DNA from 2 places in the Vibrio sp. SCP2 genome. Region 2 is predicted to be linked to the other one. Evidence: riboswitches for the same ligand, from Rfam matches in the RefSeq annotation. Region 2 holds a riboswitch; the other holds the start of a gene.
What was found. Region 2 has a riboswitch for cyclic di-GMP ahead of AC5O63_RS13000 (TfoX/Sxy family DNA transformation protein). Riboswitches for the same ligand answer to the same signal wherever they lie in the genome.
Positions count from the first base shown of each region.

Region 1: linked by a shared signal. The riboswitch ahead of gbpA (N-acetylglucosamine-binding protein GbpA) and the one ahead of AC5O63_RS13000 (TfoX/Sxy family DNA transformation protein) in region 2 are both predicted to bind cyclic di-GMP.

Region 1 is NZ_JCAFVV010000001.1:1,461,458-1,477,087, reverse strand. Features, by position in the region: gene AC5O63_RS07085 (aspartate aminotransferase family protein) at 1-574, shown strand, start outside; gene phnX (phosphonoacetaldehyde hydrolase) at 643-1,458, shown strand; gene AC5O63_RS07075 (DUF1294 domain-containing protein) at 1,525-2,118, opposite strand; gene AC5O63_RS07070 (hypothetical protein) at 2,326-2,646, shown strand; gene AC5O63_RS07065 (helix-turn-helix transcriptional regulator) at 2,725-3,411, shown strand; gene AC5O63_RS07060 (cold shock domain-containing protein) at 3,418-3,633, opposite strand; gene yjjG (pyrimidine 5'-nucleotidase) at 3,698-4,372, opposite strand; gene AC5O63_RS07050 (LysR family transcriptional regulator) at 4,469-5,386, shown strand; gene AC5O63_RS07045 (hypothetical protein) at 5,522-5,656, shown strand; gene elbB (isoprenoid biosynthesis glyoxalase ElbB) at 5,726-6,376, shown strand; gene yiaY (L-threonine dehydrogenase) at 6,667-7,815, shown strand; gene AC5O63_RS07030 (dienelactone hydrolase family protein) at 7,917-8,648, shown strand; gene AC5O63_RS07025 (YciI family protein) at 8,974-9,333, shown strand; gene AC5O63_RS07020 (RNA polymerase sigma factor) at 9,337-10,578, shown strand; gene AC5O63_RS07015 (cytosolic protein) at 10,648-10,986, shown strand; gene AC5O63_RS07010 (hypothetical protein) at 11,131-11,373, opposite strand; gene AC5O63_RS07005 (DUF3820 family protein) at 11,415-11,630, opposite strand; gene AC5O63_RS07000 (DUF3313 domain-containing protein) at 11,643-12,314, opposite strand; gene AC5O63_RS06995 (helix-turn-helix domain-containing protein) at 12,409-12,762, opposite strand; cyclic di-GMP riboswitch class I at 13,135-13,222, shown strand; gene gbpA (N-acetylglucosamine-binding protein GbpA) at 13,294-14,751, shown strand; gene AC5O63_RS06985 (serine hydrolase) at 14,810-15,630, opposite strand, start outside.
Region 2 is NZ_JCAFVV010000003.1:402,629-418,258, forward strand. Features, by position in the region: gene mukB (chromosome partition protein MukB) at 1-1,054, opposite strand, end outside; gene mukE (chromosome partition protein MukE) at 1,051-1,776, opposite strand; gene mukF (chromosome partition protein MukF) at 1,757-3,091, opposite strand; gene cmoM (tRNA uridine 5-oxyacetic acid(34) methyltransferase CmoM) at 3,094-3,885, opposite strand; gene elyC (envelope biogenesis factor ElyC) at 3,999-4,802, shown strand; gene torR (two-component system response regulator TorR) at 4,902-5,615, opposite strand; gene torD (molecular chaperone TorD) at 5,853-6,500, shown strand; gene purR (HTH-type transcriptional repressor PurR) at 6,712-7,719, shown strand; cyclic di-GMP riboswitch class I at 7,864-7,950, shown strand; gene AC5O63_RS13000 (TfoX/Sxy family DNA transformation protein) at 8,084-8,674, shown strand; gene AC5O63_RS13005 (TVP38/TMEM64 family protein) at 8,825-9,517, shown strand; gene AC5O63_RS13010 (putative signal transducing protein) at 9,517-9,822, shown strand; gene AC5O63_RS13015 (alpha/beta fold hydrolase) at 9,819-10,631, opposite strand; gene glgA (glycogen synthase GlgA) at 10,785-12,248, opposite strand; gene glgC (glucose-1-phosphate adenylyltransferase) at 12,238-13,455, opposite strand; gene AC5O63_RS13030 (GGDEF domain-containing protein) at 13,841-15,511, opposite strand.

The sequences.
Region 1 (15,630 bases), on a different contig from region 2:
CATTCCCAACGGAATGGGTCGCAGCGGCGAATGGTTTACCTATCAAGCTTACGATATTGAGCCAGACATTCTGTGTATTGGTAAAGGTTTAGGCGGAGGCTTAGTGCCTATCGCCGCTATGGTCACCAAAGATAAATACAACACCGCTGAGCAAATCTCCATGGGACATTACACACATGAGAAAAGCCCAATCGGCTGCGCGGCGGCACTAGCAACCATGGAAGCGATAGAGCAAGACGGCTTGCTAGACAAAGCCAAAGCCGACAGCCAATTCATGCGTGATAAGCTGCTAGAAATGAAAGCCAAATACCCAGTAATTGGCGATGTTCGTGGCATCGGCATGCTTTGGGGCATTGAACTGGTCACCGACCATGAGAGCAAGCAGCGCGCCTATGACGAAGCCGAAGCCGTGCTCTACCAATGCCTCAACCATGGTATGAGCTTTAAGGTGTCGCAAGGCAATGTTATCCAACTAAGTCCACCGCTAATCATCACTCGCGAACAACTGGCAGAAGCCTTGGCAATCTTCGAAGAAGCGATCGCCAAAGTGTGCAAAGACTTTAACTACTATTAAACACTCGATTTATCCAAAGTACCGTAAAAGCAATGACTTGGCACTTTGGCAAACAAAAAGGATTCAACATGAACAACTCACCAATTCAGGCTGTTATCTTTGACTGGGCAGGCACTATCGTCGATTTTGGCTCATTTGCACCGACCAGCATCTTTGTTGAAGCATTCAAGCAAGGTTTTGATTTCGAAATCGACCTTGAAGAAGCGCGCGAACCAATGGGCCTTGGTAAATGGGACCACATCCAGGCAGTGGGCCGCATTCCTACGGTAGATAAACGCTGGAATGAGAAGTTTGGTCGCTCGATGACTAGCGAAGACATTGACGCTATCTACGCGGCGTTTATGCCTTTGCAAAAAGCAAAAGTCGCAGACCACGCAGAGCCAATCCTGAATGCAATTGAAGTGGTAAACGATCTCAAAGACAAAGGCATTAAGATTGGATCTTGTTCTGGGTACCCTCGTCAGGTGATGGACGTTCTGATTCCTGTTGCGGCGGACTACGGCTACAAGCCCGATTATGTAGTCGCAACAGATGATCTTCCTCAGGGTGGTCGCCCTGCACCATTTATGGCACTCAAGAACGTCATTGAGCTTAACGTGACCGATGTGAATGCCTGTATCAAAGTGGATGATGCCGCACCGGGCATCGACGAAGGTCATAACGCGGGGATGTGGACCGTTGGCCTGCTGCTTTCTGGTAACGAAGCGGGTCTGACGTTTGAAGAGTACCAAGCGGCAGATGAAGCAACCCTTGATGCCGCACGTGAAAAAGCACGTGCGAAGCTTATCAAGAGCTCACCACACTACCTAATCGATACCATTGCTGACTTTCCACAAGTGGTTGCCGATATCGAGCGCAGATTAGCAGCGGGTGAACGACCGTAACGCTGTTAACCTCAAGGTAGCAAAAAGGGCTCAACAGAGCCCTTTTTCAATGTTTGATGTTAAGCGCTATAACACTCGATATTGATAAACAAACTCATGAAGCATTAACGCCCCTTGATCCGTATTCAACCAACAATAAAACAGAATATTGAGTACCAACGTCGTCCAGAATAAGAACTTAAAGCCAATATCATGATACTTGTGATGCATAAATGACTGAGCAAACAAGGCACCAATCCATCCACCCAGTAAATTGAGCAAATGGAAGGTTATTTCAGGGACACGCCACGTGCCTGTTAGTTTGGCATGTTTATCGAACGCATACACAGTGTAAGTAACAGTGCTAATAGCAAGGTAAAACATACAAGCGACCAAAGGAAAATCGAGAAGAACGACGCTGCCGACTAAAGCACTACAAAACCAAATTGCAATCGCCAATGAAAAGTTAAATACCACGGGCCTTTCAATTTCTATCGCTCGCATCATGCCATTGCTGTCTGCCCCTAACCTAAACACCACTGGTTCACTAACACTTGGTATCTGTGACGCGTTCGCTAAATCACTAATATGAAAACGAATCTGGGTATCTTGATTCTCTACCGCAATGTAACCGTATCCTTTGCTCTGATCCCACTGAGCAATCGTTCCTTGAATGGACATAGTTTTCCTCTTCCTAGCAACAACGTTAAATGTAATAGCAATCGTTATAGACTTTATTTAATTACCTATAGCACACATATTCCACTGCGTGCATATTTTCGCTATTTTCTCGTATTTTTTTGAAGTGAAACACTCCTGACAGGTTCTGACACACCACTCCCATATTCTTAATTCGAACCTAAACAACACAAAACAAGGAATTTAATTATGAAAAGTGTCATCGAAATCGTTCGCTTCAAATTACTAGAGAATGCAACTTCAGAGCAGCTCGTTTCGGCAAGTGAGCAGAGCCAGAAATTTGTATCGTCATTAAACGGATTTGAATATCGCTCGTTAAGCTTTGACCAAGATTCAGGCACTTGGACGGACGTGGTCTACTGGGACTCAATGGATAATGCAAAAGCGGCTGGTGAGCAGTTTATGGCGAGTGAAGACTGTAAACCGCTTATGGCTTTAATTGACCCAGAGTCTGTCATCATGCAACATCAGACAATCATGATGAGTGACCTAGCGGCAAAATACCAATAGCAACGAGTCAATAGTTTGGGGAGCGAGTAAGGCTCCCTATTTTCCATTGTTTGACCACTTCTAATGTTAGGAAGACAAGTGAGTAAATCAGAACGGCTGTTTGAACTTTTAACCCTAATGCGCTCAAAGCGTTATGCTGTCACGGCCTCTCACCTTGCCGAGCAGATGGAAGTGAGCGAAAGAACCATCTACCGAGATATCCAATCGTTACTCAATTCTGGTGTACCGATACAAGGAGAAGCCGGGGTTGGCTATTTGCTACAGGCTGATTCTCATTTGCCACCTTTGATGTTTACCGATCAAGAAATGATCGCGCTTGAGCTCGGTATGCGAATGGTGCGAGCTTGGTCTGACGATGAACTCGCCACCGCATCAAAATCGGCCTCAACCAAGATACTCTCTGTCCTTCCCGATCGGCTCAAGAAACAGATTGAGAGCTTTCCGATATTCGTGCCGGAAATTCACACTTCTACAAAAGATGCGACGCGCAGTAAAATGCTCCGACATGCTACAGACGCCAAGTTAAAAATCGAAATTGATTACAGTGATCAGAGCGGTAATAAAACCGTTCGTAAATTGCAGCCACTCGGGCAAATATTTTGGGGAAAGATTTGGACGCTAGTTGCTTGGTGTGAGCTAAGAGATGACTATCGTCACTTTCGAATTGATCGCATAGACAAGCTCAATATCCTTGATGAAGTATTCGAGACTTCAGCAGAAAAATGCCTCGAATACTACATTAGACAACACGCTCCAGATGCTTAAATAACGTTACTTCATTAAAGTTGGAGAGATATTCAGAGCCAAACGGCAGCCATTAAGGTCCGACTCAACATCGAACTCTACCAGCTCATTGATATGAGGTTCAATGGAGGAGACCGCGATATCTCTCACGTGAAAGAACACTTTGTCGTCTTCGTTTTCCTGCTTGATAAAGCCGTAGCCATGGCCTTCATCTAGATCAACTATTTTTCCCAATACCGACATCTTCACATCCCTTAATACAAACTTTAGTACTAAGTACTGGCGTTAAGCGTTTTGGGATCACTCGCTAAGCAATCAAAATATCTTTTAGCTGATGTAATGAACTTACCGTGTAGTGAGGCGAAATCGAATGATCTTGTTCCATACCGCTGCTATTCAGCCAACATGTTTCAATACCAAAGTTAAGACCACCCAAGATATCGGAGTGTTGGTTATCACCCACCATCAACACCTTACTTTTGCAAGGCATGCCCATTTTCTCTAGTGCGTGACTGAAAATCGCTTTATCGGGTTTCGCTACCCCAACTTCTTCAGAAATGATGACATGTTCGAAGTACTGGGTCATCCCAGTTTTTTCGAGTCTGATCGCCTGAAGATCGGTAAAACCATTAGTGATAATGCCCATTTTCGCTTTGCCATGTATCGCTTCCATCAGCTCTTTCGCTCCAGGTAGAACCGTGCAGATATCCGCCATGGCTTCAAGGAATGAAGAGTTTAACTCTGACGTCGTCGTTTCTAGCTTGTCTGCCCACTCTTTGAATCGCGTATGCTTTAACTCGTGCGCAGTAATTGCGCCATTTTGATAATCGACCCACAACGGCTTATTGATCTTCTGATAGTGTTCAAAGTCGCCTTGCGTGAAGTCAATTCCTTTACGAGAGAACATTAGCTGCATCCCTTTAAAGGCATCAAAATGAAACAGGGTTTCGTCAGCATCAAATAAGATCCAATCGTACTTCATTATTATCTCCTCAAATTCTCGCCGCTAGTGTAAATTGTTTTCTTTTAGATGATAATACCCTAACAAAGAAACTTATTGTTTACTGGAGCTCAACCAATGCAAGCTTTTTCTGCGATTCCCATCTTTGTTTCAGTGGTTGAAAGTGGCAGTTTTTCTACCGCAGCCAGCAAACTTAATATCACCAAATCGGCGGTAAGCAAGCGAATTACCCAACTAGAAGATGAGCTAGGTATTCGACTCATTAACCGTACCACGCGCAAACTTAGCCTAACCGAAGCGGGCCAGCGCTATTACGATTATGTTGTCCAATCTCTCTCGCTCGCACAACAAGGGATTGATGCGGTCACTGAGCTCCAAGGCAACCCAAGAGGCACACTCAAAGTAACAGCGCCGATGTCATTTGGTGTATTGCACATTGCCCCACTCATTTCTGACTTTTTAGCTCTCTATCCAGATGTCGAAATTGACCTTAACTTAGAAGATCGCATGGTGGATCTTGTCGCGGAGAGATTTGATGTTGGGATCCGAATCGGTGATTTACCCCTTTCTAACTTGGTCGCAAAACGTCTAGCCCCCTGTAGAAGCGTCCTTTGCGCCGCACCCAGTTATTTATCTCTGCATGGCTTGCCGAGTAAACCTAGCGATCTCTCCAAGCACAGTTGCTTGCAGTACAGCTATTATCGCGGAGGTTCTGAATGGTCACTTCACTCTGCAGGAAACGAGTTCAAAGTCATTCCTAAAGGTCGCTTGGTGGTCAACAATAGTGAAGCGATACGTCGGGCGGTTCTGGGAGGAAGTGGCATTGCAAACCTTCCTACCTTTATTGCAGGGAAAGATATCGCGGCAGGTAACTTACAAGTCGTTTTGTCAGACTACGCTTTACCGAGCCATGCCGTCTATGCAGTATTCCCCGAAAAGAAACACATGCCTCACAAGGTTAGAGCCTTTATTGATTTCATCAACCAACGATTGGGAACAGAAACACCCTATTGGGATGAAGGGTTATTACCTTAGATAGCCAAATGTGACACTAAGCTCATAAATTTACTTTGGTAAAGTTTCTCAGCCAGTTAATGATGTAAGACAATTTTTAACGGCTGTCATCCGTTCAGAATAGCCATATACCTGCTGTTCTAGGAGACATTCGAAATGAAACGATTTTTCCCATCTAGTGTCATGCTTATCCCGTTCGTCGTAAAAAACTATTCTGAAGAAGATCATGAGGATAGCCCAGAATTAGAACGTGAATCTGAGCCAACCCCTGAACTTGAACTGGAAGAATGAGAAGCTCATCAGGTCACTAACAAGCAATTTTTACTACCCTATTAGCGCACGTTTATAAGGGAACATAAAATGAAAAAGATTGCAGTTATTCTCAGTGGCTCGGGTGTATTCGATGGTGCAGAAATTCACGAATCCGTACTCGCTCTACACGCAGTAGAAAAGCAAGGTGCTTCATGGCATTGCTTTGCTCCTAATATTGATCAACTCCATGTCATTAATCACAAGACAGGAGAAGAAATGGATGAGCAACGCAATGTTCTTGTCGAAGCGGCACGTATTGCACGAGGCAATATTGAAGATGTCGCGAAGCTTAATGTCGAGGAATATGATGCTTTACTGGTACCTGGTGGGTTCGGTGCAGCAAAAAACCTGACTGATTTTGCCGTGAGAGGTGCTGAGTGCAGTATCAACACTCACGTTGCCTCAGCATGTCGCGCCTTTGCTCAAGCCAACAAGCCCGCAGGTTACCTCTGTATTGCTCCGGCGATAATTCCTATGATTTACGATCAAGGAGTTAAAGGTACTATCGGTAACGACGAAGCAACTGCAGCCGCGTTCAACGCTTTGGGTGGTGAGCACGTCAATTGCGATGTCAGCGATATTGTCGTAGATGAGCAAAATCTAGTGCTATCAACACCTGCCTATATGCTGGCCGAGAATATTTCACAAGCCGCAAGTGGTATCGACAAGCTCGTTGAGCGCTTAGTAAAACTCGCATAGTTATCTTATGTTATGGCCCCTATCCATGTTCTGTGGATAGGGGCTTTTTAGTTTTCATGAAGCAATATGAATCTTATTTAACCCCAATTACTGTTGAGAAAACGATTGCGCTAACCCACTAATATTTAACAAGTTTATATACGATAAATATGCAACTAGATTGACTTCACATTTCGCAGCCAAATCTACCCCTTTTGGGTGAGTTAATTGTCTAAGATCAAGATTTTTGATCGGATAGTTATGCGAGTCTAAATACAGTTTTTAAATCTATAAGAATATGGAGCAATCCAATGACAAGTGCATTTTTCATCCCTACAGTAAACCTAATGGGCGCAGGCTGCCTAAAAGATGCTGCTGATAGCATCCAATCTCAAGGCTTCAAAAAAGGTCTTATCGTTACAGACAAAATTCTTAGCCAAATTGGTATGGTTAAGCAAGTACAAGACATGTTGTCTGAACGTGATGTTGAGACTGTAGTATTTGATGGCACTCAACCAAACCCAACAATCAGCAACGTAAATGATGGCTTGTCACTGCTTGCCGACAACGAGTGTGACTTTGTCATTTCTCTAGGCGGTGGCTCTCCACACGACTGTGCTAAAGGTATCGCTTTGGTCGCTTCAAATGGCGGCAAAATCGGTGACTACGAAGGTGTTGACCAATCAGCGAAGCCAATGCTACCACTTATCGCAATCAACACTACCGCGGGTACTGCATCTGAAATGACCCGCTTCTGTATCATCACAGACGAAGAGCGCCACATTAAGATGGCTATTGTTGATAAGCACACAACGCCACTGATTTCGGTTAATGATCCTGAACTGATGCTAGCTAAACCTGCTTCACTTACAGCCGCAACCGGTATGGACGCATTGACTCACGCTGTTGAAGCCTATGTTTCAATCGCAGCGACACCTATCACTGACGCGGTAGCGATTAAAGCAATCGAGCTTATTCAAGCACATCTACGTAAAGCCGTAGAAAATGGTGACGACATCGAAGCTCGCGAACAGATGGCTTATGCCCAGTTCATGGCAGGTATGGCATTTAACAACGCTTCTCTAGGTTATGTTCACGCAATGGCACACCAGTTAGGCGGATTCTACGACCTACCACATGGTGTATGTAACGCAATTCTTCTTCCACACGTTCAACGCTACAACGCGCAGGTTTGCCCTGAACGTCTACGCGACGTAGCGAAAGCAATGGGCGTTGAAGTAGAAGGATTGAGCGCTGAGCAAGGTGCTGAAGCGGCTATCGATGCCATTGTGGCACTTGCAAAAGATGTGGGTATTCCAGCAGGTATCCAAGAGCTAGGCGCAAAATCTGAAGACATTCCAGTACTAGCCGACAATGCCCTCAAAGACGCATGTGGCTTTACTAACCCTAAACAAGCAACGCATGAAGAGATCTCAGCGATCTTTGAAGCTGCGATGTAATTCAACGCTTTTCCTTACAGACCAAGCCTCCTTCGGGAGGCTTTTTTGTACCCTTTAGTTTCTAATTGCGTACTACACTTCTACGACAACGGAGGTGTTCTATGAAATCAACAATTGGGCTTATTCTTCTTTTATTATCCTCGCTCGTTCAGGCAGGTGAAAGCAAAATTTACAATGTAAAAGGTAGTGACTACGAGGGCTACTGGGCTAAAGTGAGCGACAACGCTCCTCTTGTTCTGCTTATCCACGATTGGGATGGGCTGACCGATTACGAAATGAAAAGAGCACAAATGCTCAATGAGATGGGCTATAACGTTTTTGCTGCTGACCTATTTGGCAAAGGTGTCCGCCCAACGGAAGTGAAAGATAAGAAACAACACACCGGAGAACTCTATAAAGATCGAGAGAAGCTTCGTGCACTAATGCAAGGTAGCCTCGATTTTGCGGCTTCTTTGGGAGGAAACGCCGAGAATGTCGTCGTGATGGGATACTGCTTTGGTGGTGCCGCAGTCCTGGAATCTGCACGAGCAGGAATGAATGCCAAAGGGTTTGTTACCTTCCACGGCGGCCTTAGCACGCCAGATGGGCAATCTTACTCGCAAACGACTGCGCCTATTCTAGTGCTTCACGGCACGGCTGATAGCGCGATTCCAATGTCCCAATTCGCCTCGTTAGCCGAACAGCTAGAAACGGCTAACGTAAAACACGAAATGATTACCTACAGCGGAGCCCCACACGCTTTTACGGTTTTTGGCAGCCCTAGGTATCGTGAAGATGCCGATCGTAAATCTTGGGCAAGCTTTTCCAACTTCTTAACCGCCACCACCCAGTAGATTTGTACCAAAATAAGCCGACGTTACTGTCGGCTTTTTATCCTCAACCATTTTTCAGTGACTAAACCACGCGATCGATTCCTGCAAATTTTAACGCTAAACATCACTTGAAAAGATATCTGAGCGCTTCATAAATATTCCCTTCCCTACCCTGTCAATCAAACACTTAAACGACACCTAGCACAAATCTCACCATTGATAGCTATTTAGTCTACGTTCTAATGTACATTCATTCACAGAGTTAAAATAATTTTAAGTTCGTGTCGAAAATGGCGAAGCGAAAACGTCCTTGAGTAGGAAACAACAAACCAGAAGGAAAATTAAGATGAAATATATGCTTTTGCTTTATGCTGCACCAGATAAAGAGCCAGCATTTGGTACTCCTGAATTTGACAAGATGATGGAAGATTTTGCCCTTACCTCAGAGACGTTCGAAAAAGATGGCGTACTTGTTGGTGGCGAAGGATTGGAGGGGGTAGAAACTGCAACTTCATTGAGAATCCACTCCGGTAAGGTAGAAACCATGGACGGTCCCTTTGCAGAAACACGTGAAAACTTGGGGGGATACTATATCGTTGACGTGCCTGACTTGGACGCCGCATTGAAATGCGCAGCAATCATTCCTGTGGCTAAGTTCGGCACCATCGAGGTTCGTCCTTTGCTGAATTATAGTGAAGCAGATTAACGTATGAATAACGCCTCTTCAAAAGCTATCGCTGTCAGTCAGATTATTCATGATCTCTTGCATAAAGACAGAGGACTGCTTTTGGCGGGGCTTATTTCTCGCCTTAATGATTTTCAATTGGCCGAGGATGCCCTACAGGAAGCAACAATATCGGCCTTGAAACACTGGACTCGGTCCGGGCCGCCTCATAACCCTAAGGCTTGGCTAATGAGAGTCGGCTTAAATAAGGGAATAGACCAGATTCGTCGGGTGCAACGAGAGCAACGTAAAACGGTGGATCTAGCTGACCATTTTGCCTCAGACTTAGAGTATGACGTTCATGAAGCCATTCCGGACGAACGTTTAAAGCTCATCTTTACCTGCTGTCATCCAGCCTTGGAAGAAAAGTCACGTATCGCGTTGACCCTACGTACAGTTTGCAATTTAACGACCAAGGAAATCGCCGCCGCTTTCCTAGATAACGAAAAAACCATGGGGCAGCGACTGTATCGCGCAAAAGCGTCACTTAAAGCCAAAGGCATTCCGTTCTCGACCCCAGATGAAGACAAATGGGATGACAGATTGGAAACTGTGCTTAAAACCATCTATTTGATATTCACCACTGGCTATGTAACAGAAGACAAGAGCCCACGTTCCCTATGCCAAGAGGGCATCTTTTTAGCGAGACTTTTGATGACACTACGACCCAATGAACCAGAAGTAGAGGGTATCTTGGCATTAATGCTACTTACTGATGCAAGAAGCACAGCACGAATCGATGTTAGTGGCGCCATAGTGCCTATTGAAGAACAGGACAGCACATTATGGCTGCTAGACGATATTGATGAAGCTCAATGCATCCTTTCCAAGGCTATCGAAAAAAGGCGACCTGGCCCTTTTCAGATCAAGGCAGCTATTGCAGACTGCCATATGATGAAACCCAACCCTGATTGGATTCAAATGTCTTTGCTTTATCAATCACTATGGCGCTTCGAACCTACTCCAGTTGTCGCCTTAAACTGGGCAGTAGTGTTTGCAGAAACAGAGCGTGCAGAACTTGCACTTAAAAGGTTGGACGAGATAAAAGAAGACCTTAAAGATTACCAACCTTGGTACGCGGCACGAGCGCATATTCTCAGAAAACTAGGACATAAAGCCGAAGCTTGTACTTTTTATAAACTGGCCATAGAAAAGTCGCCAAGTACGGCGACCCGCGCTTTCTTAGAGTTGAAATTACGAGAGTTGACACAGGGTGACGCCGCTTAAACGTAACCCTCTATTGGGTTCTCCTATGATAGTGATACAATCTGCGCATCAGAATTACCGAGAAAACCTATGTTCATCCATCATGTTAACGGCATCGACTGGCTAGTGATTACCGCTTTTGAAGAGCTGAAACCTATATTTATCGAAGACGCTGGTGCGATCCCCTCTTGCTTCTCTATCACCAGTGAATTGAGTCTGATTGATCAAGCCAAGCGTACTTATGGATATTTGCCTTCAATTCATGGCGTCATTACGGATACTGGCACGTTTCAAAGCATGAACATCGAAGAAGATCTAAACCCACAGCTTGCCTGCATCGTTGAGGGTCGCGGCCGGGTGTTTATCTATCACGGTGGCTATGTGGCTTTTGTGGATGACGAGCAAACCTTTATCACCCGAATGGACTAACAGTTGCTCTGTAAGTTGAAATCGACGAATAGCCCGAGCAAGGAATAAAAGTAAAAGAGTCAGCTTTACGGTCTGACTCTTTTCAATAGGACAGGAGTTATCTGGGGAGAGTTTAAGGATACTGAGGTAAGTTTCGTTCGCTGATTAGCTAGCCCGATGACCACTCTTTTTCACAAACTTTTGCATCGCCTCGGCAAACGTTGTTGTTCTGCCTTTAGCCTGAACCTGTACTACCTTATATCCCATCTTTTCTAACGCTTGGCGTTCTACCAAAACGGCTCTGTCGTCTTGCTGACTACCTTGCGCAGGTTGATGAATGTAACACCGTTCTAGTTGACCGTCTTCGACCAATTGGTGATGTCTCAGTGCATCGATATCAAAATTCATAGTACGTCTTTAAATTAAATATAGGGAGCGATTGTGGAAGGTTACATGCGCTTTAAGGGCTTAACCACGCTATCTAATCCTTCGATCTTTAGCGCTAAGCATAACTTGAGGAGATCGCCGAGCTCCCCATTCGGAAAGCCCTTTTTATCAAACCAAAGTAAGTACTCTTCTGGTAAGTCGATAAGCACGCGACCCGCGTACTTACCAAACGGCATTTGCATTCGTGCAAGTTTAATTAGATTTTCTTTTTCAAGCATTGCTCAGGTTTTCTATGGCTGTTCCCAGCCTTGTAGAGTAACACCTAATCGCTCTACCCAATAGTTAATCGCGTCTTTCGCATCATCAAGCGAGTCAATCATTGTAGAAAAGTCTTTGTTTCCTGCCTCTCTGTCAATGGCGGCAAACAGTGGTGCACCGTCCTGCGCATCACTAACAAGCAACTCAACACTCGCACTACCCACATTGGTATGCTCGCCAGTGGTGACTTTGGAGATGGTTGAGATGGCTAAACCAAACGGCAGTACGCTGCTCGTAACCGCCAGTACTGGATTCGGAGTTTCAACATTACTCAATGCGATACTCAAACGCAGAGTATTCCCTGTCGGCTCTGAGACAACTTGTTTATGGAGAGAGATTTTCTCAGTCAGACGAGCGACCATGTAATCCGTCAGCTCTTGAACTTCTTCTTTATCTAGGGTGCTTTCTTCCGTAACGACAAACACTTGGTCAATCACTACCGAATCATACTCATCCAGCTTTTCGCTTAATCGTTTTGCGTCTCTTAGACCAATGCGGGCCCATACTAAATCGACACCGCCTTCAGGCCCTGCTCGAAAGTCTTCATAACTGGTAAATTTAGTGGCGCGTTGAACAGGTCCACCAGCACATCCAACCACGAAAACGCTCACCACGATTAAAAGCAAGACCTTGAAAGATTTCATGTAAAGCACCCTAGTTTATATTTGAAATCAGAATGCTATACCATATGATATTTAGATGTCCAATTGTATTCTATTCAAATTGGTTATATTGGGATCAAGAAGGATGTACCGTGTGCGCGTACTCAACGATCACTTGATTGCCTTCAATGTAAGCATTTTGAATTTCACCATCGACACTCATGCGACTTTGCAGGTACACCACCTTTGGACCATGTTCATTGGTTTCTTTCAGGCTTGGAACCACATTTTTAGGCTCTAAATGAAGAAGTCGACAAAAATGGCTTACGAAAGACATAGTAAGTGGTGTTTCACCTCTTAAAACGCGAGAAAAGCTGAGCTGATTCATGCCAAGCTTTTTGGCAAATTCCATCTGAGTGAGTCGCATTTTCGATTTTTTCGACATCCAGATCTGGTAGAGCGCCTCTCTATCTTTGTCGGTAAATTCCATCGTGATTCCTTGTATAACATTTTGGGGTGGATTGTCGTTGTTTTGGTACTTGAGGTTGTCAGAGCTTGGTAAGTGAAAGTCAAAGCTTTGTCTGATAAACGTCAGCTACAGACAGGACGAGACAAAATAAACCACACCCAAATCATTCACAAGACACATCAATAACACCGCTTAGTTATTTAATTTCAATAGGTTAATAAATTAGTCAATATGTAATTAGCAAGTTAATTTGCGACAAGAAATTCAGATCGAGATTATCATTCCACATTTAAGTTTTGGGCTTAGCTTTTCTGATGGGCGTTAGCTACATTTCGCCTGCTTATACAAAACTCATTACTTTGTAATCTAACAATATATTGCGGCAAGTATAGGCTGCACTTCAGGCAAACTATCCGAAAGGTTAGGACGCAAAGCCACCGGTCTGTCGACATGTTATGTCTATGATAGCGGGGTTGCCATTTAGCGAGTCTCGCTAGATGTTTCGCGTGCCGGAGTGTCATCTTTTTTGTTATCCATAGATAAGGACAAATGATGAACAAACTCCCAAACAAATCACTCATTGCGTTAGCTCTACTTAGTGTGAGCGGTGCTAGCTTCGGCCATGGGTACGTATCAGCGTACGAAAATGGTGTTGCTGAAGGCCGTGCGGCACTTTGTAAGTTCCCAACCAGTGACACAAACGAAAAGAACACCAACTGTGGCGCTATTCAATATGAACCGCAGAGTGTAGAAGGGCCAGATGGTTTCCCTGAAACAGGCCCACAAGACGGTAAAATTGCCAGCGCTCAAACTTCACTAGCAGCGGCGCTGGATGAGCAAACTGCTGACCGATGGGTTAAACGACCTATTAAATCGGGCTCTCAGTACTTTGAGTGGACTTTCACTGCCAATCACGTAACTAAAGACTGGAAATACTACATCACCAAAGCAGATTGGAACCCTAATCAGCCCCTCGCGCGCAGTTCATTTGACCTCACGCCTTTCTGTGTTGTCGATGGGGGAATGGTTCAGCCACCAAAACGTGTTAGCCACCTTTGTAACGTTCCTGAGCGAGAAGGTTATCAAGTGATCCTTGCTGTTTGGGATGTAGGCGATACGGCAGCTTCATTCTACAATGTTATCGACGTGAAATTCGATGGTGATGGTCCAGTGATTCCTGATTGGAGTCAAGGCGGTCAAATCAACCCTACGCTCGATCTCAGTGTTGGCGATACGGTTTATACCCGAGTGTTTGACAGCAGCGGCGAGAACTCGTCTTACAGCACAGAACTCGTGATTCAAAACAGCGAACAAGGTAAAGCAAACAACTGGTCTTATGCTCTTGCGAGTAAGATTAACCAAGAGCAAAGCCAAATTCGTGCCGGTCAGCTTAATGACCAAGGCGAATTTACCCCTGTTTATGGAACCAACCCAGTCTACCTAAAGGCAGGGTCAGGACTAAACAGCGTTGAAATCGGCTATAAATTTGAAACACCAGAGCCGGATTACGACCTTGATGTTGTAGGGCTACAGTCAGAATACGTAATTGGCGACTCACCGACAGAGCTTGACCTGACATTAACCGCAACAGGCGACTTAACGGCAGAGCTAACTGTCTACAACCACCATCGCGAACCATTAGCTTCTTACTCGAAGGCGCTGAAAGACGGTGATGTTGAAAACACGACGATGACTCTATCTAAGTCTGAGCCAGGGCATCATATGTTAGTGGTTGTCACTAAAGATGACCAAGGTAAGGTGATTGACCAAAACACGCTAGATTTCCACCTAGTAGAAGATCAAACGCCACCACCTGGTGACTACGACTTTGTCTTCCCACAAGGCTTAGAAAGCTACACAGCGGGAACTAAAGTATTAGCCAGTGATGGTGCGGTTTATCAGTGTAAAGAGTTCCCATACTCAGGTTACTGTGTACAGTGGTCACCATCGGCGACGCAGTACGAACCAGGAGTTGGTTCTCACTGGCAATCAGCTTGGAACAAGCTGTAAGTCGTTTATATACAAAAAGAGGATGCCCAGTGCATCCTCTTGTTTATTTTAGGTATAGTTAAAACCAACCTGAGATTAGGCGTTTAAACCAATCAAACAACTTCTTGAACAGACCGCCCTCTTCAACATCTTGCTGAGCAACCAATGTTGCGCTTGCGACCTCTTCACCATCAATACTGTAGATCACCTGCCCGACAGCATCTCCCTGACTGATTGGCGCCACCAACTCGCCATTGTATTCAATCTCGGCTTTAAGCTTGTTCGCATCGCCTTTTGGTAGGGTAATCAATACTTGTTTATCGACGCCAACAGGGACGAGGTCTTCACTACCCATCCACACTTTTGCTTCAGCTAACGTATCTGTCACTTTGGATGGAGACACAGTATCAAAGAACCTGAAACCGTAGCTCAGTAATTGTTTGCTTTCTGACTCACGGCTTTTAGTACTGCTGGAGCCCATCACCACCGAAATTAAACGCATGTCACCACTGGTTGCCGACGTCGCCAAGCTGTAGCCCGCTCCACTTGTATAACCGGTTTTCATGCCATCAACGTTTAGGCTTCTGTCTCTAAGCAGGCCATTGCGGTTGTACTGGGTAATGCCGTTGTAAGTGTAGGAAGTCTCACTGTACAGCGAATAGATGTCAGGCAAATCACGAATGATGGCTTGGCTAAGCAGAGCGATATCATGCGGTGTTGAATACAAGCCGTCGCTATCTAAGCCATGTGGATTGGTGTATCCGGTGTTATCAAGACCAAGCTTTTGCGACCAGCTATTCATTAGGCTAACAAATGCGCCTTCACTGCCCGCTACATGTTCAGCAATAGCCACACTGGCATCATTACCGGATTGAACAATCAAACCACGGTACAAATCGA
Region 2 (15,630 bases):
GTTCAATTTTCTCTTGCTGACGCAGTGCGTTTTGCACTAGCTGTAAGTGGTCTGAAGCCGCCTGATAGTCTTGCTCTAGCGACGACTCAGATTCAACCAGTAGCTCTAGCTCTTCTTGCACACGGTTAAGCAGGTTATTTTGTTCTAGCAAAGTCTCACGCGAGCTAAACAGCTCAGAGCGCAGTGACAAGGTCTGCTCGAGTTTGTTGCGACGATCATTAGCATGGCGCATGTAATCCGCCGCCACATAGTTAGTCGATTCGGTGATTAAATGCTTAAACAAGTCGCGATCAGCCTGAGTGGTTTTAATCGCCTCAAGTGTCATGCGGTTTTCGCGCAGCGCCGATTCCATATCTTGGAACGCTTTTTTAACACCGCCATTTTGTGGCAAGAGGTAATCGCGAAGTGAACGAGTAATCGCACTTGAGATACCACCGTACAGCGATGCTTCGATCAGACGATAGAACTTAGAGCGGTCGCTAGAATTGCGTAATTTCTTCGGAATAACGCCGAACTCAAACATTTGAGAGTGGTAATCGACAATCGAAGAGAAAGCTTTGAATTGTACGCCTTCAATTTGGCCGATCGACTCTTTCACTTCGTTGATCTGGCGAACACGAGCTTGAGTATCTGAAACACTTTCGATCAACACATCAGTCGGTTTGATATGGCTTGGTAAGCCTTGAATCACAAACGGCTTGATGTCGACTTTTTTGTCTCGACCAGCGACCTGCTGCAGCTTAACTGCAAACAACAAACGTTGATTACGTGAATTCACAACATCGAGTGCAGCATAACAAGCGCCGGCTTGTAACTTACCGTACAGACCTTTATCGCGAGAAGATTGGCTACTGCCCGCTTCTGTTGTGTTACGGAAGTGAAGTAAGGTTTGATCGGGAATCAGAGCAGTAATGAAAGCTGCCATGGTTGTCGACTTACCTGCACCGTTACCACCTGAAAGCGTGGTGACTAGCCCATCGATATCGAAAGTACGCGCAAAAAAGCCGTTCCAGTTGACCATGGTTAGCGATTGATATTTACCTCTTTCAATCATGCTTCACCCTCTTCCATCATTTCTTGTTCAGCGCTATCGTCGCTGTCAGTTTGTTCTAGTAAGCTACCTTGGCTTGGCTCTTTAGTATGCACAACCGCTTCACCATCACGGATTAGGCGCAGCTGCGCTTCACGCATATCGTCACCAACTCGTACATCAGCACCAAAGCGGAAAACCGACTCACTGATGCTAAATTTACCCGTTTCACCAATGTTGATGATCATACCTAGGCGGCGCAAACGGCGCAGCGAGGTGCGCACTTTTTCAAAAAGCTTCTCTTTGTCTAAATCAGAGCCAGTTGCACGATTGGTCACTAGCTTCATGAGCTTTTCTTCATCGGCAAGGGCCAATAGCTCTTCATACAGCTCTTGGTTAGTAAAGATACCTTCATGTGCCAAACGCTCTGGGCTTAGGTAAAGGAAACACAATACCTTACCTACCAACATATCAAGCTCTGAAAGCACACTACGACCAATCAGAGACGTAGAACGCGGTCGCAAGTAGAAAAAGCCTTCAGGCGCTTTCACGAGTTCCGTGTTGTAGCGTTGATAGAAAGAGGACAACTCCACTTCGAAGTCTGACAACAATGCGTGGTTATCAAGATCTTCGCTTGAGATATGACGCCCTGCTCGCAGCATACTGTCTAGCGCTGGGAACAGAGGGTTTGAAATTGCTTTTGCCAGATTATCTGACATGTATTCATTAATATCGGTCGATGACATTTGCTTGTACCTTTGCACCAAATTCGTTGATCGCTTGCCAGTCCGGTTGAATGGCTTGGTAGTCAGACTCTGAGTAGCCTAAACGTACCGCTTGGTCGATAACAATTCGAGCTAAATCAAAATGATGAGTTTGCGGATGCTGTGCTAGGTAGTCACGTAGCACTAAGCCCAGATCGATAGGTGCACCTTGCTCTTTATGAACTTTAAGCATGCCTGCAATACGATCTGACAATTCATCATTGACCTGTTGGAACTCTTCGTATTCCACTTCTAGTGGTACTTGGCCGGTAACTTCATCATCTCTCAGTACCAAGGCCTCATCACGAAGATCGGTTAAGCGCTCGGCATCTGCGTAAGTCAGGTACCAAGGCATATCGAAATACTCTTTGACGGATTGACGTAAACGAGAACTGAATGCTCGGTTCTTATCCATATCAATCGCGGTTCGAATAAATTTGTGAACGTGGCGGTCATAACCGATCCAAAGATCGATCGCTTGCTGACCCCAACTGGTGATGCGATCAAGCTTCATTTGCAGACCAAACAGAGTTTCTGCAATAAACTCCAGCTCATCATCACCATAAACCAGTTCTTGAATATCAAGAATCTGCGTCTGTAGCTCGTCGCCAGCGGCTTGAAGCGTATCTTGTAGCTCTTTGAGGGTATTGGATGTCTCAGAAAGCAACGCTTCACAGTTGTTGATAGCGTCGCGCCAGTCTTTGTTTAACAGTTCAGCAATCTGAATCTTAACCGACTGCTGCTGCTCATCCATCACACGCTGGTTCAGATCGATCTGATCAAAGATCTCTCCCACTGAGTACTTAAGCACACCATAGACGTTCTTACGCCAATGACCTGGCGTTCCGCCCTGACGCGCAGACTCAATTGCCTTCGACATTTCGTCAGCAACCATTGAAAGCTGGATCGAGAGCTTAAGTTTAGAGAACTCGCGATGTCGGACGTAGTAATCGGTAATCCCTATCGCAAGCGGTGACAGGCGATAGATACTGGCGCCATCGGTCACTTCACTGGTAAAACGGCTAATCAGTCGTTGTTTGACCATTTCGTTAATCGCGTTGTTAGCGCGAAACGCCGACGCGTCACCCGTTTCTTCAAATAATCGGGTAACAATGGTAAACGCATCATGCAATTCACCTTCACCCAATTCTTCATCGAACCTTTCATTACTGAGCACAGCAATAGCGATTAGAAATGCCAGTCGCTCTGTTGTCAGGTTCAATGAGAAATCATGCTGCTTAACCCAACCGACCAATTCATCGATCGGCTGCTCAGCATTTAGAGTCATCTCACTCATTGTTAGTCCTGCTTATCTTTCTTTTGTGCCCATACATGTATGTATCGACCTAACGAGAGGTATGGCTCTTCTCTGCACAGTTGTCTTTCTAGTGCCAACACATCTTCATACTGGTAGTCGCCCATGTACTCCATATTGCCTATGTAGTCACTAAAGCAGCGGATACCAGATTTGCCACAAATTGAAAAACCAGCGTCTTCAATCCACTGGTAGACCTCTTCAGGTTTTAAGCCTTTTTGCGGCTGTAATTTAAATCTTTTGCGATGCGGCATTCCGTCTAATACATGAGGAATGTTACCGCACACGACATTCTTGTAGACCAAACCATGGTGGTTATAGAACATAATAGAAGCCATACCACCCGGCTTTACTTGTTCTAGTACTTTCTCTAGCGCAGGTTTAGGATCCGCTAACCACTCCATCACCGCATGAAACAGGACCACATCCACTTGGGATTCTAGGTGCTGGTCAAGCGATTGGACTGGCGAATGAATGAAGCGATACTGCTCAAGCAGGCCATTTTTTGCAATATCCTGCTCTGCCAATAGCAACATTTCAGAAGATAGATCACATAACGCGACATGATGTCCGAGCTTAGCTAGCTTTTGCGACATTTGTGCCAAACCGCCACCCGCATCTAGCACATTGAGTTGCTGATTTGCCCCATCAACAGTATTAAGTATCTGTTGAAGATCTTCCCAAACAATGACTTGGCGAATCTCTCCTTTGTCAGAACCGTAAATATTTTTTGCAAATTTGTGGGCAATATCGTCGAAATTGCGGTCTTCAGTCACAGCAGCTTAGGTTATCATGTCTAATCGTGCTGCTATTCTGTCATAAGAAAAGCAGGAATAAAGAGGCTTTCTCTTAAATTATAATCAATTGATGTTTTTTCGGACTATTTAGTATGTTTGAGCTGAAAAAAGTTGTGTCTTCTCTACTTATGCCGCTTCCCGCGATGCTAATAATCGGTCTATTCGGCTTAATGTTGATCATGTTTACCCGTAAACAGAAGACAGGCTGCTTTGTTGTTCTATTCTCTTTCATCGGTATCTTCCTCATCGCTTTTCAACCCGTTTCTTCTCGTTTGTTGATGCCGCTTGAACGCCAATACTCGGCCTTTTTTCCGGTCGACCAATCGATCGATTACGTTATGGTGCTCGGCAGTGGTCATGTCGTAGACGATAAGATCCCACCCACTTCTGAATTAAGCCGAACCGGTTTGATGCGCCTTGCCGAAGGTATTCGCATCATGCGTATTTACCCTGGGTCTAAATTGATTTTATCTGGCTATGCGGGCGGCTCTGAAGTGAGCAATGCCCGTATGATGGCGAAAGTGGCTCTCGCCCTTGGCGTCTCGAAATCTGACATTATTCTGTTAGAAACCGCCAAAGATACTTGGGAAGAAGCGAGACAAGCGGCAGCATTCGTTAATACCAAAAAGCTGGTTGTGGTGACTTCAGCAAGTCATATGGAGCGTGCTCTGAATGAATTCTACTCTGCAGGATTAAAGCCGTACCCTGCACCGACCAATTACCTTGCGCATGATAAAGTTACGCAAGCATGGGCTAAATACACGCCTAAAGCGGTGTACTTGGAGCAAACCGAGCGTTATTGGCACGAAACCTTAGGTCAAATTTGGCAAACGCTTAGGAATTGGGCGTCAGATTATGAAGAGCAAGCGCTGCAAGCCGCTGAAAGTAAAGTTTGATTTTTGATACCAATCAGAATAAGAAATCTAGATAGAAAAATACCGAGGCAAGCCTCGGTATTTTTATGTCTGTTAGCTTGGTGTTAGGGTCTATTGACCTTAGTCACCGGCAAACATATAGCCTTCGCCATGAACGGTAACAAAGATTTGTGGATTCTTTGGATCGAATTCCATTTTTGCTCGCATGCGACGAATCAAGACATCGATGGTGCGATCGTTTGGCGCATCAACACGGTGGCTGATCATGTTTAAGATACGTTCGCGGCTGAGAACCTGATTTGGATAAGAGGATAAAGCCACAAGCAGTTCATATTCTGCTTTAGTCAGCTTAACCGGCTCACCGTTACGACTCAGTGCACGGCGCTGAACGTCAAACGTCCACTCACCAAAGCGAACAACATTATCATCTTGCTTCGCTGCGCTGTCAGAGCCCGACGAGTTACGTGCAGCGGAAATTCGCCACAGTAAATTCTTGACTCGAACCAATAGCTCGCGTAATTCAAAAGGTTTAGTGACATAGTCATCGGCACCCATTTCGAGACCAACGATTTTGTCGATGCAGTCCGTGCGTCCTGTTACCAGGATAATTCCAATGTCTGATTGACTGCGAAGTTCGCGAGTTAGCATTAATCCATCTTCACCGGGTAGATTAATATCCAACATCACCAAATCAATCGCGTTGCTTTGTAGCATGTCTCGCATCTGCTCGCCGCTTTCTGCTTCGCTGACTTGGTAACCTTCATTCTGAAAGTAGCCAACGAGCTTACTGCGAGTCACTACGTCGTCTTCTACTACTAGTACGTGATAACTCATCTGCACCACTTAATTTGCATTGGGAATAGTTCTATCATTTATTCTATTCATAAATAGTAACATTTCTAGTATTTATCACTTTAAAAACGAGAAAGATGATTTTTTATTGATTCAAGACAAAACCGCCGCCTTTGTTAATAAATGCTCATAATTCATCTTTTATTGTCACGTAAGCCATTACCGCTATTCATTTTTATTAGTTACACTAATAGGTAGTTATTTTGGGAGTGATACCTAATGCAAGAAATCAAAGCATTCAACGAGAAACGTGCGGAAATCTATTGGTGGCTTTCAAGCCTTTACGCCAAAGAGTTAACTGAAGAGAACCTTGAGCAGTACCATTCAGCTCAAATCCGCTCTTTCCTTACTGGCCTTGGCGAGAATGCCGCTCTTAAACCGTCGATTGATCGTGTCATTGATGCACTTAATCGCTTAATCGATCGCGAAGATGCACAACTAGAGCTTGCTGCTGATTTTTGTGATCTATTTTTGAAGTCTGACCGCGACTCTGCACTACCTTACGCTTCAATGTACATTGGAGAGACTGGCCTGCTTAACGACAAACCAGCGAAAGAGATGGAAGCGTTAATGCTAGAGCATGGTGTTGCTGTCGATGAAGGCTTAAATGAACCTGCTGACCATATTGCCATTGAGCTGGATTTTCTCGGCAACCTCATCATTCGCTCTAATGAGCTTGAGCAAGAGCGTCATATTGAAGAAGCACTGATCGAGCAAGAGGGCTTCATTCGTCAGCACCTTCTAAGTTGGACCCCTAAGTTTTCAGCTAAGTGTCAAACACTCGATGAGTTCGGTTTTTACTCGGCGATCGCTTCTCTCACAGTGGCATTCTTAGAGTTAGATTGCACATACTTAATTGGTGAATAGAGTCTGACAATGTGAACTGACACAGGTCAGTTCGAAGAAATGTGTTTGCCCTAAGTCGGATTGCGGTCTAAAATCGTGACCGCAAACGATAAAAATGAACTATTCAAATACAAACCGCTAAATAAGAGCGGTTTTTGTGTTTCTGATACTTTCTGCCAACTTATTCTAAACTGAATATATTCTCGTGGCAGTCATCGACAGGACAAAATTTATGGCCACTATTAAAGACGTTGCTCGCCTTGCTGGTGTTTCAACAACCACTGTGTCTCACGTGATTAACAAAACACGCTTTGTTGCCGAAGCGACACAAGAAAAAGTGATGGAAGCGGTAACCGAGCTTAATTATGCACCGAGTGCAGTTGCTCGTAGTCTTAAGTGCAACACTACTCGTACAATCGGTATGTTAGTGACGCAATCGACGAACCTATTTTTCTCAGAAGTTATCGACGGCGTAGAAAGCTACTGTTACCGCCAAGGTTACACCTTGATTCTGTGTAATACAGGCGGCATCTATGAAAAACAACGCGACTACATTCGCATGCTGGCTGAAAAGCGCGTAGATGGCATCTTAGTGATGTGTTCAGACCTGACCGAAGAGCTGAGCGAAATGCTTGATCGCCACAAAGATATTCCAAAAGTAGTTATGGATTGGGGCCCAGAAAGTTCTCAAGCAGATAAGATCATCGATAACTCAGAAGAAGGCGGCTACTTAGCAACCAAATACCTAATTGAACGTGGTCACACTGACATCGCTTGTTTAAGTGGTCACTTCGAAAAAGCAGCATGTGTTGAGCGTATTAGTGGCTTTAAGCGTGCCATGGCCGAAGCGGAACTACCGGTAAATGAAGATTGGATTCTTGAAGGTAACTTCGAATGTGATACAGCGGTATTGGCGGCAGATAAAATTGTTGCAATGGATAAAAAGCCAACAGCCGTGTTCTGTTTTAATGACACCATGGCACTTGGTTTAATGAGCCGTCTACAACAGAAAGGCATTCAAATACCTCAAGATATCTCAGTAATCGGCTACGATAATATTGAACTGGCCGAGTACTTCTCTCCGCCACTTACAACGGTTCACCAACCCAAACGTCGTGTTGGTAAGAATGCCTTTGAAATTCTTCTTGAGCGAATTAAAGACAAAGAGCACGAAAAACGCGTGTTTGAGATGCACCCAGAGATTGTTGAGCGTAATACCGTTCGTAATCTAAATAAATAACCTTAAGTCAGACGCTTAGCTAGTAGCCGTACTATTGGCTAAGCGTATATCTCTCCTCTATTTATTGAACCAATGTCACATTTATCCTATACAAACGTGATGTTCTGCGCAGAATTTATTTATTCTTAAAGTGTTCGATTAATGCCACGAACAGGGCAAACCATTCCGAAAGGATGGGACGCAAAGCCTCCGGCCTTAAACAATTTATTGTCTGGTAGCGGGGTTGCCGATGGCGAATATGCAAACTGTCATACCGCTTTTACTTGCACTCGTATGACACCTTACTGACAATGTCTCTGCATAATTTTGCTAATCTCTCGGACCTGCATTGGTGGCGTATACTTATACACCGAGAAAACACAGCATGGATAAACCAATACTAAAAGACTCAATGCGTTTATTTGAGCAGCTAGGACATATCAAGTCTCGCTCAATGTTTGGTGGCTTTGGCATTTTTGCTGATGACACTATGTTCGCACTTGTCGTCAACGATAAGCTTCACGTACGCGCGGACGCGGCTCTCGCTAAACAGTTTAAATCTCAAGGGCTAGAACCTTACGTATACAAAAAACGCGGCTTTCCCGTAGTGACGAAGTATTTTGCGCTTTGTGATGACTGGGCAGCAGACGCAGGTAAAACGTTAAAGATTGCGACTGTCGCTTTAAAAGCAGCAAACCAAGAGAAGCAAACCCAATCGCAAGCGAAGCCGAACCGTTTGAAGGATCTGCCGAACTTAAGGTTAGCGACTGAGCGTATGCTCAAGAAAGCAGGTATAGACACGGTTGAAAACCTAGAAGAAGTGGGTGCCGTACACGCTTTTAAGGCTATACAGTCCACACACTCTGCCGATGTCAACATCGAACTTCTCTGGGCTTTAGAAGGCGCAATTAAAGGCACACACTGGTCGGTAATCCCACAAAGCCGACGTCAGGAGCTGTTAACGCAAGTCAGCTAATCCAATACAATATATGTAGAAGAAGTCAGCCTTAGTGCTGACTTTTTTTATTGCTTTTTATCTGCAGTTTGAAATTTGTCGCTTGCTTTCCCTGTCTTGTCTAGTAACACTAATATTTGATATCCATGAAATTAAATGGAGCTGCTCAACATGAATAAAAAGATCATCCTAGGAATTGTTTTCGTCGCTTTGATTGTTTTGCTTGGCGTTAATTTTGGCCAGTATCTCACGCTAGAAAACGCTAAAGCCCAACAAGCAGAGCTTGCAGCATTTATCGCTGACAACTTTACTATTGCAGCTGCTAGCTATTTTATCGCCTATGTTGCCATCACCGCTTTCTCTATTCCTGGCGCTGCGGTCGTGACTCTTTTGGGTGCTGCCCTTTTCGGTTTCTGGACGAGCTTACTGCTAGTTTCTTTCGCTAGCACCATAGGTGCAACACTCGCATTTTTGAGCAGCCGATACTTGTTGCGTGATTGGGTACAAAGCAAATTTGGTGAAAAGCTCAATGCCATCAACCAAGGCGTTGAAAAAGATGGCGCATTTTATCTGTTCTCACTGAGATTAATTCCAGTGTTCCCATTCTTCCTCATCAACTTGTTAATGGGTTTAACACCTATCGCGACGGCTCGATTCTATTTGGTGAGTCAACTCGGTATGTTGCCTGGAACAGCCGTTTACTTAAATGCCGGGACACAACTGGCTCAAATTGACAGCTTGTCGGGTATCGTCTCTCCAACCGTTTTAGCCTCTTTTGCACTTCTCGGCTTATTCCCGGTGATTGCTAAATGGGTCATGGCGAAAATTAAGAGCTCCCCTTCAACATCAAATGGAAATGCTTAATGAGGATATATTCTGCATCGACACCTACTGAAGCTCACATTGTTTGTGAGCTTCTTAAGTCTCAACAGATTGAGTGTGAAGTTCGTGGTGAAGGCGTGTTTGGGCTCCAAGGTGAAATACCTTTTGGCGAGAGCAGCGAACCTTATGTCTGGCTACTCGACCCAGATCAAGCCAAGCACGCCAATACGGTTATCGAGCAGTTTAACAATGCGGATGTTGGCAGTAATTGGCGTTGCAACCAATGTGGGGAAATGAACGAGCCTCAATTTGGCGCATGTTGGCAATGCGGACAAGCAGCACCTTAACCGATTTTAGGCGCTTCAATTTGCTGCTGAATAAATGAAATCGAATGGTGATTGAACTCTTCTGGGCGCTCAACGTTACATACATGGCCGCAATCGGCAATCTCAAGTAACTTGCTCTTGCGATGTGCAGCAACCATCTCTTTGACAGGCTGAATAAACATATAGTCTTTCTCCCCCATCAAATAGAGCGTTGGGATAGGCAGTTCTCTATCCTTAAAATACTTCATCAGTGGATTAACTTCCGAAGTGAGAATAAACCAACGCTTAAACTCTTTCTGGCAAAGCTTCTTGGCTTCGCGGATAAATAAGTGCCTTGATTCCCTCTGAGTACGCTGCGGCATCACAATATAAGCAAAAAGGCTGTATAACCACATGTAAGGGATGACGTGTTTGCACATGCCACCTAGCCTAACCAATATCTGCGAACGGACGTTAAATCGCGTTACAGCGCCACCTAGCACCATAGACTTGACTCTATCTGTTGCAAGTTCCGCTAGGTTTCGAACAATTATCGTGCCGAGAGACATACCAACAAAGTGGGCCGAACGTATCTTTAAGTGGTCGAGCACCTTAAGAATGTCCATTGTCACCGCCTGAAACGTATAGCGGTTTGCCATCAACTCTTTGATCAATTGATTCGACTTACCGTGACCACGAAGATCGATAAGCAATAGATTAAAGTGCTGTTTATACGCTTTGATTTGCTTAAACCAAATTGAGGAACTTCCCCCTGCTCCATGCACAAAGACTACCCATTCATCACTTGTAGGATGGGTAAAGGTTTTGTGGAATAGCAAGGTATCACTCATATCGAAAAGGGTTTACTCAGCAATAAAATTGGTTACGGAGAGTACCATAAACATAGGGGGATTTACGTCAATTTACCTCAATTCTTAATTATTCTTTTATTAAAAGTGTAAGTAACCATCAAAAAAGGCGCCCTAAGGACGCCCAGTTTCATATTAATTTTTGCTCAACGCACTGTCATACAAGGATAGGTATTGATCCGCCGATTTGTTCCAACAGAAATTCTGCTCCATTGCATACAGTTGAACGCGTTTGACTTCGTTAGGTTGCTGCGCGTGTAGCAGTAAAGAACGCTGCAACACATTAAGCAAAGCACTTGGTTTTGGTTCATCAAATACAAATCCCGTTGCATTTTCAGGCTCAGCATCATAGTCATTGACACTGTCGCGCAAACCACCAACACCGCGAACGATAGGTAGCGTTCCGTAAGCCATGCTGTAGATTTGATTCAAACCACAAGGCTCAAACTCAGATGGCATAACAAAGAAGTCCGATCCGGCTTCAACCAAATGCGCTAACTCATTGTCATACGCCTCAACAAAAACAAACTTGTCGCTATGCAGCGCTGCAATCTCTTTTAGCTGAGACGCTAGAACAGGGTCACCTGTGCCGACAATCACCACCTGAACCTGATACTTAAGAAAATCACTTAAGATCGGCAATAGATAGTGCACACCTTTTTGGTGTGTCAGGCGACAAACCATGCCATAGACTGCGACCTCTTGAGTTTCTAGTCCCACCCTTTGCTGTAACTCTCGCTTACACGCTTTTTTACCCCTAACCATACTTTGGCGAGTCGCCTTGTAGTTCACAGGTAAGTAAGCATCACTTTGAGGGTTCCAAGCGCTGTAGTCGCACCCGTTAAGTATGCCGACTAAATCGTCTGAGCGCTGTTGAAACTCTGCCGCCATGCCATGGCTACCAAGTTCTGTTTTTAGCTCTTCAGCGTAAGTTGGACTGACAGCATTAATCTTATCCGCATTCATCACCCCCGCTCTTAGCATAGTAATGTGCGTCGCACTGACTGCCGCATCCGGCGCATAACGCGTATGCATCTCAGGCAGAGACTGCAGTTCATCGTAACTAAATACCCCCTTAAACACCGCGTTGTGTACCGACAATACACTCTTGGTATGAGTGAAAAAGTCGTGTGAATGATAACGGTGTTTAAGCAGGTATGGGACAAATCCAGTATGCCAGTCGTTGGCATGGATAATATCTGCTTTGAATCCGAGCTTAGGTAACATATCTAGACTAGCGGCACTAAAAAACGCAAAACGTTCACCGTTATCGGCATACGCTTGATTGTTTTCCGCATACATCTCTGGCCTGTCGAAATACTTCGGACAATCGATGGCATACACAGGCACGCCAACGATCTCTAGCTGTTTAACGCGATATTCAGTATGAGGCCAATGCTCTAACTGAGTTTCAAGCACCACTTGGGCTTGATCAATACCCGCCAACTTTTGGTAAGCAGGTAAAGTAATACGAACATCTTGCTGTAGTGCGAGTAGTGCTTCAGGCAGTGCCTTGGCAACATCTGCCAAGCCACCGCTCTTGATTAACCCTTCAACTTCCGATGCTACAAATAGAATAGATAAATTCTTAGTAGCCAACTCTTGCTCCTTTAGGAATAACAACGATGCCATCTTCCGAAACGTGGAAGTGCTTTTTATCTTCCGATAGGTTTACACCAATCTGGGTGCCTGGTGCAATATCGACATCTTTATCGATGATTACACGGCGTAGTACACAACCATCACCGACCTTAACATCACCAAGTAGAATACACTCACTGATATCACAAGCAGAAGCAATATTACTGCGGAAGCCTAATACTGACTTCTCAATACGTGAACCACGAACATAGCTGCCATTACAAACCAAGCTATCAATGATCTGTACGCGGCCATTGACGGAGTCTGTAAATGTCGCAGGTGGCAGAGGTGGGTAGAATGTATGCAGAGGCCATTTACGGTTATAAAGCGAGAATGGCGCATCTTTCTCAAGCAGATCCATGTGTGCTTGCCAGTACGCTCCAATGGTACCGACGTCACGCCAATAAACTTCCTCTTTCTCACCAGTAATTCGGTTAGTGCTGAAGTCGTAAACAAACACATCACCACGTGGGAACATCTTTGGAATAATGTCTTTACCGAAGTCATGAGAAGAGTCTGGGTTGTCGGCATCTTCAATCAGTTCTGAAAACAGTGGTTGAGCTTCAAAGACATAGTTGCCCATCGAGACAAGCGCGTGTTCAGGATCTCCTGGAATCGATTTAGGATTCGCTGGTTTTTCTTCAAAACCAATCATACGTCCGTCTGCATCGACCTCAATAACGCCAAATTCTGAAGCTTCATTCAAAGGCATACGCAAAGCGGATACGGTTAATGACGCTTCTTTCTCTTTGTGGAAATCAAGCATCTGTTTGATATCCATTTTGTAGATATGGTCTGAACCGAAGATACAGACCTGTTCTGGCTCGGCTAATTCCATGAAACGTAGGTTTTGGTAGATAGCATCCGCCGTACCTTCATACCAACGCTTACCAGTGCGCATTTGGGCTGGAATTGGGTCAATAAAACGGTCAGTAATACCACTGATGTTCCAGCCTTTCTTCAGGTGGTGGAATAGCGATTGGGATTTAAATTGAGTTAGAACGTAAACGCGCATCAAATCGGCATTTACAAAGTTGTTTAGAGCGAAGTCTATAAGACGGTAACTGCCGCCAAAAGGAACCGAGGGTTTACTACGAGATTCTGTAAGAGGACGAAGGCGTGACCCTTCTCCACCAGCAAGGATCATTCCCAAAACACCAGCCATTTATATTTCTCCATTTTATTTATTGTTGTGATAAGCCCGATTTTAGGGGGCGGACTTATCAATATTCTCTATAGGTATGCCATTCCTATTTGGCATACCATGCAGCAAGAGTCACTCTGCCAACGCCTTTTGTGACGGTAGTTAAACGCCATTGTGCCTTGTGCAAAAGGTTTATTATAACTTATCGTATTTCGGCAAGATTACAATTTAAAATATGCTGTACTATCGAGCTCACACTTATTACTTTTTCGCCCCCTGCGATAGCTCACAGAATCCCATAGCCAAGACACATCTCGATAACATAACATCTACATTAATGTGACCTCGCTCGCAAAGAGGTACGATGACTTACCATAGCAATAAGTAGAGAGTTGAGAACTAACTGCTAAGCAGCATTCGATTCTTCATGGATATAGATTGCATCCTTGGCTTCTGATTTAGCAATGTATAAGGAACTGTCAGCTAACGCTAAAGCTTGTTGCATGGTGACATTTGGCTTTATCAACGTCCCTCCCACAGAAAGCTCAGTGATGGAAAGGTAATGGTTTGAATCACTAGCCTGAGCTTGCTCAATATACTGTTTGATACGACAAGCTATCTGTAACAAAATCTTGTTACTATCAGTTCGGACAAGGAGCAAAAACTCCCCCTCCTCCCATCTTGCCGCTACATCATATTCGCGAATCGCTTTAGTCAAACATGACGCGATAGCTTTTAGTGCACTCTGATGCTTTTCACTATCGAACTCCTCATCATTTCGAGGCGACAGTCCAGCATCAATCCATATGAGGCCAAATTGATGCTGTTCGCGTGAAGAACGTGCAAGCTCTGAACGCAGTTCACGCTCCAATCCTCTGCGATTGTGTAGCCCCGTTACAAAGTCGAATATGGCAAGCTTATCGATTTGCTCTGTACGCGAAGTTACTAACTCCTCCAACCCTGTTCTCGCAGCAGTGAGTTCATGCTCGATCAAATCAACTGCCTCATCAAGGCTTTGATTCCCTGACTTAAACCTAGTGAGCTTTCCAAGTCGTTTGCTCACGCGTTCTACAGGTAAAATCCAATGCTTAACCAAATAAAAATAACTCAGCAGAGCACACAGAAATACCAAGCTCATCAATGGTAAATAAAGGCTTGTCGCAACCCAACTAGGAACCATGGCGTCAATACTAACAAAGGTCAGCTCGTACCACCCCAAAGCTTCAATATAATGAATCGCGACTACGGCTTTTCCTGACTCTTGCTGAACCATCAAAATTTCGGCTTCTTCACCAGACTTCTGACGCTGCATTAGCGTTTCTATCGCGGAGTATTCATCAGAGTTAGGAACATAGTCACTCAACGTGGGCTTGGTATTTTCACTGTCTCTTAGAGGGTAATGAAATTTGTGGGAATCGACTGAAAACTGGACTCTTCGCCCTTCGTCGACAAACAATGTTTTTAATGCGTGAGAGTGATGTTCATCGAAACGTTCAAACAGCAGATTAGTGTCGATTCCCGTTCCAACAACACCGAGGAAGCGACCACCGTCGACAATACTGTGATTGATCCAAACTCGCGTTAGATTTAAATGCGCATCTCTAGCGATATTAACGCTAAAGTCTACACTGCTATCTCTCTGCTCAAAATACCAATTGTCTTGGACTGAGGCAGGGTCGAGATAATAGCGAAGAAAGGTTTGCTCCCGTACGCTTTGTACATCGTTGTAGTGATAGGCCAAATTTTCATCAAGCACGATGAAGAAGTTTTTTGATTTTAATTGCCAACGGTATCGGTCCAGGGTTTCCTCAGCGACAGCGCGGTATACGTCATCATTGCTGTTCATTCCCCATGAGGTCACATTCGGGTGTTCCGCCAGCTCACTGATGAGATTCACTTCTTTAATAATTGGCGCGAGCAATGTTTCAGCATCATGGTGTGCAGAGATCTGTGCGTATTTCCACAGCAGTTCCTTAACGATACCGTCAACAACTTGTTTGGAGATGCTATGTGCAGCAAATAGAAAGATAGCACTGACACAGGCTAAAAAAGTCAGCAGCTTGAGTCTCTGTTTCATGATGTCCTTCCGTGGGTCATCTAAATCAATAGAAGCTACTTACTATATTGTCAAAAATGCAATTGAGAATCTTTACATTCACACCGCCAATATGTAAATAATTTTATATACCTCTCATC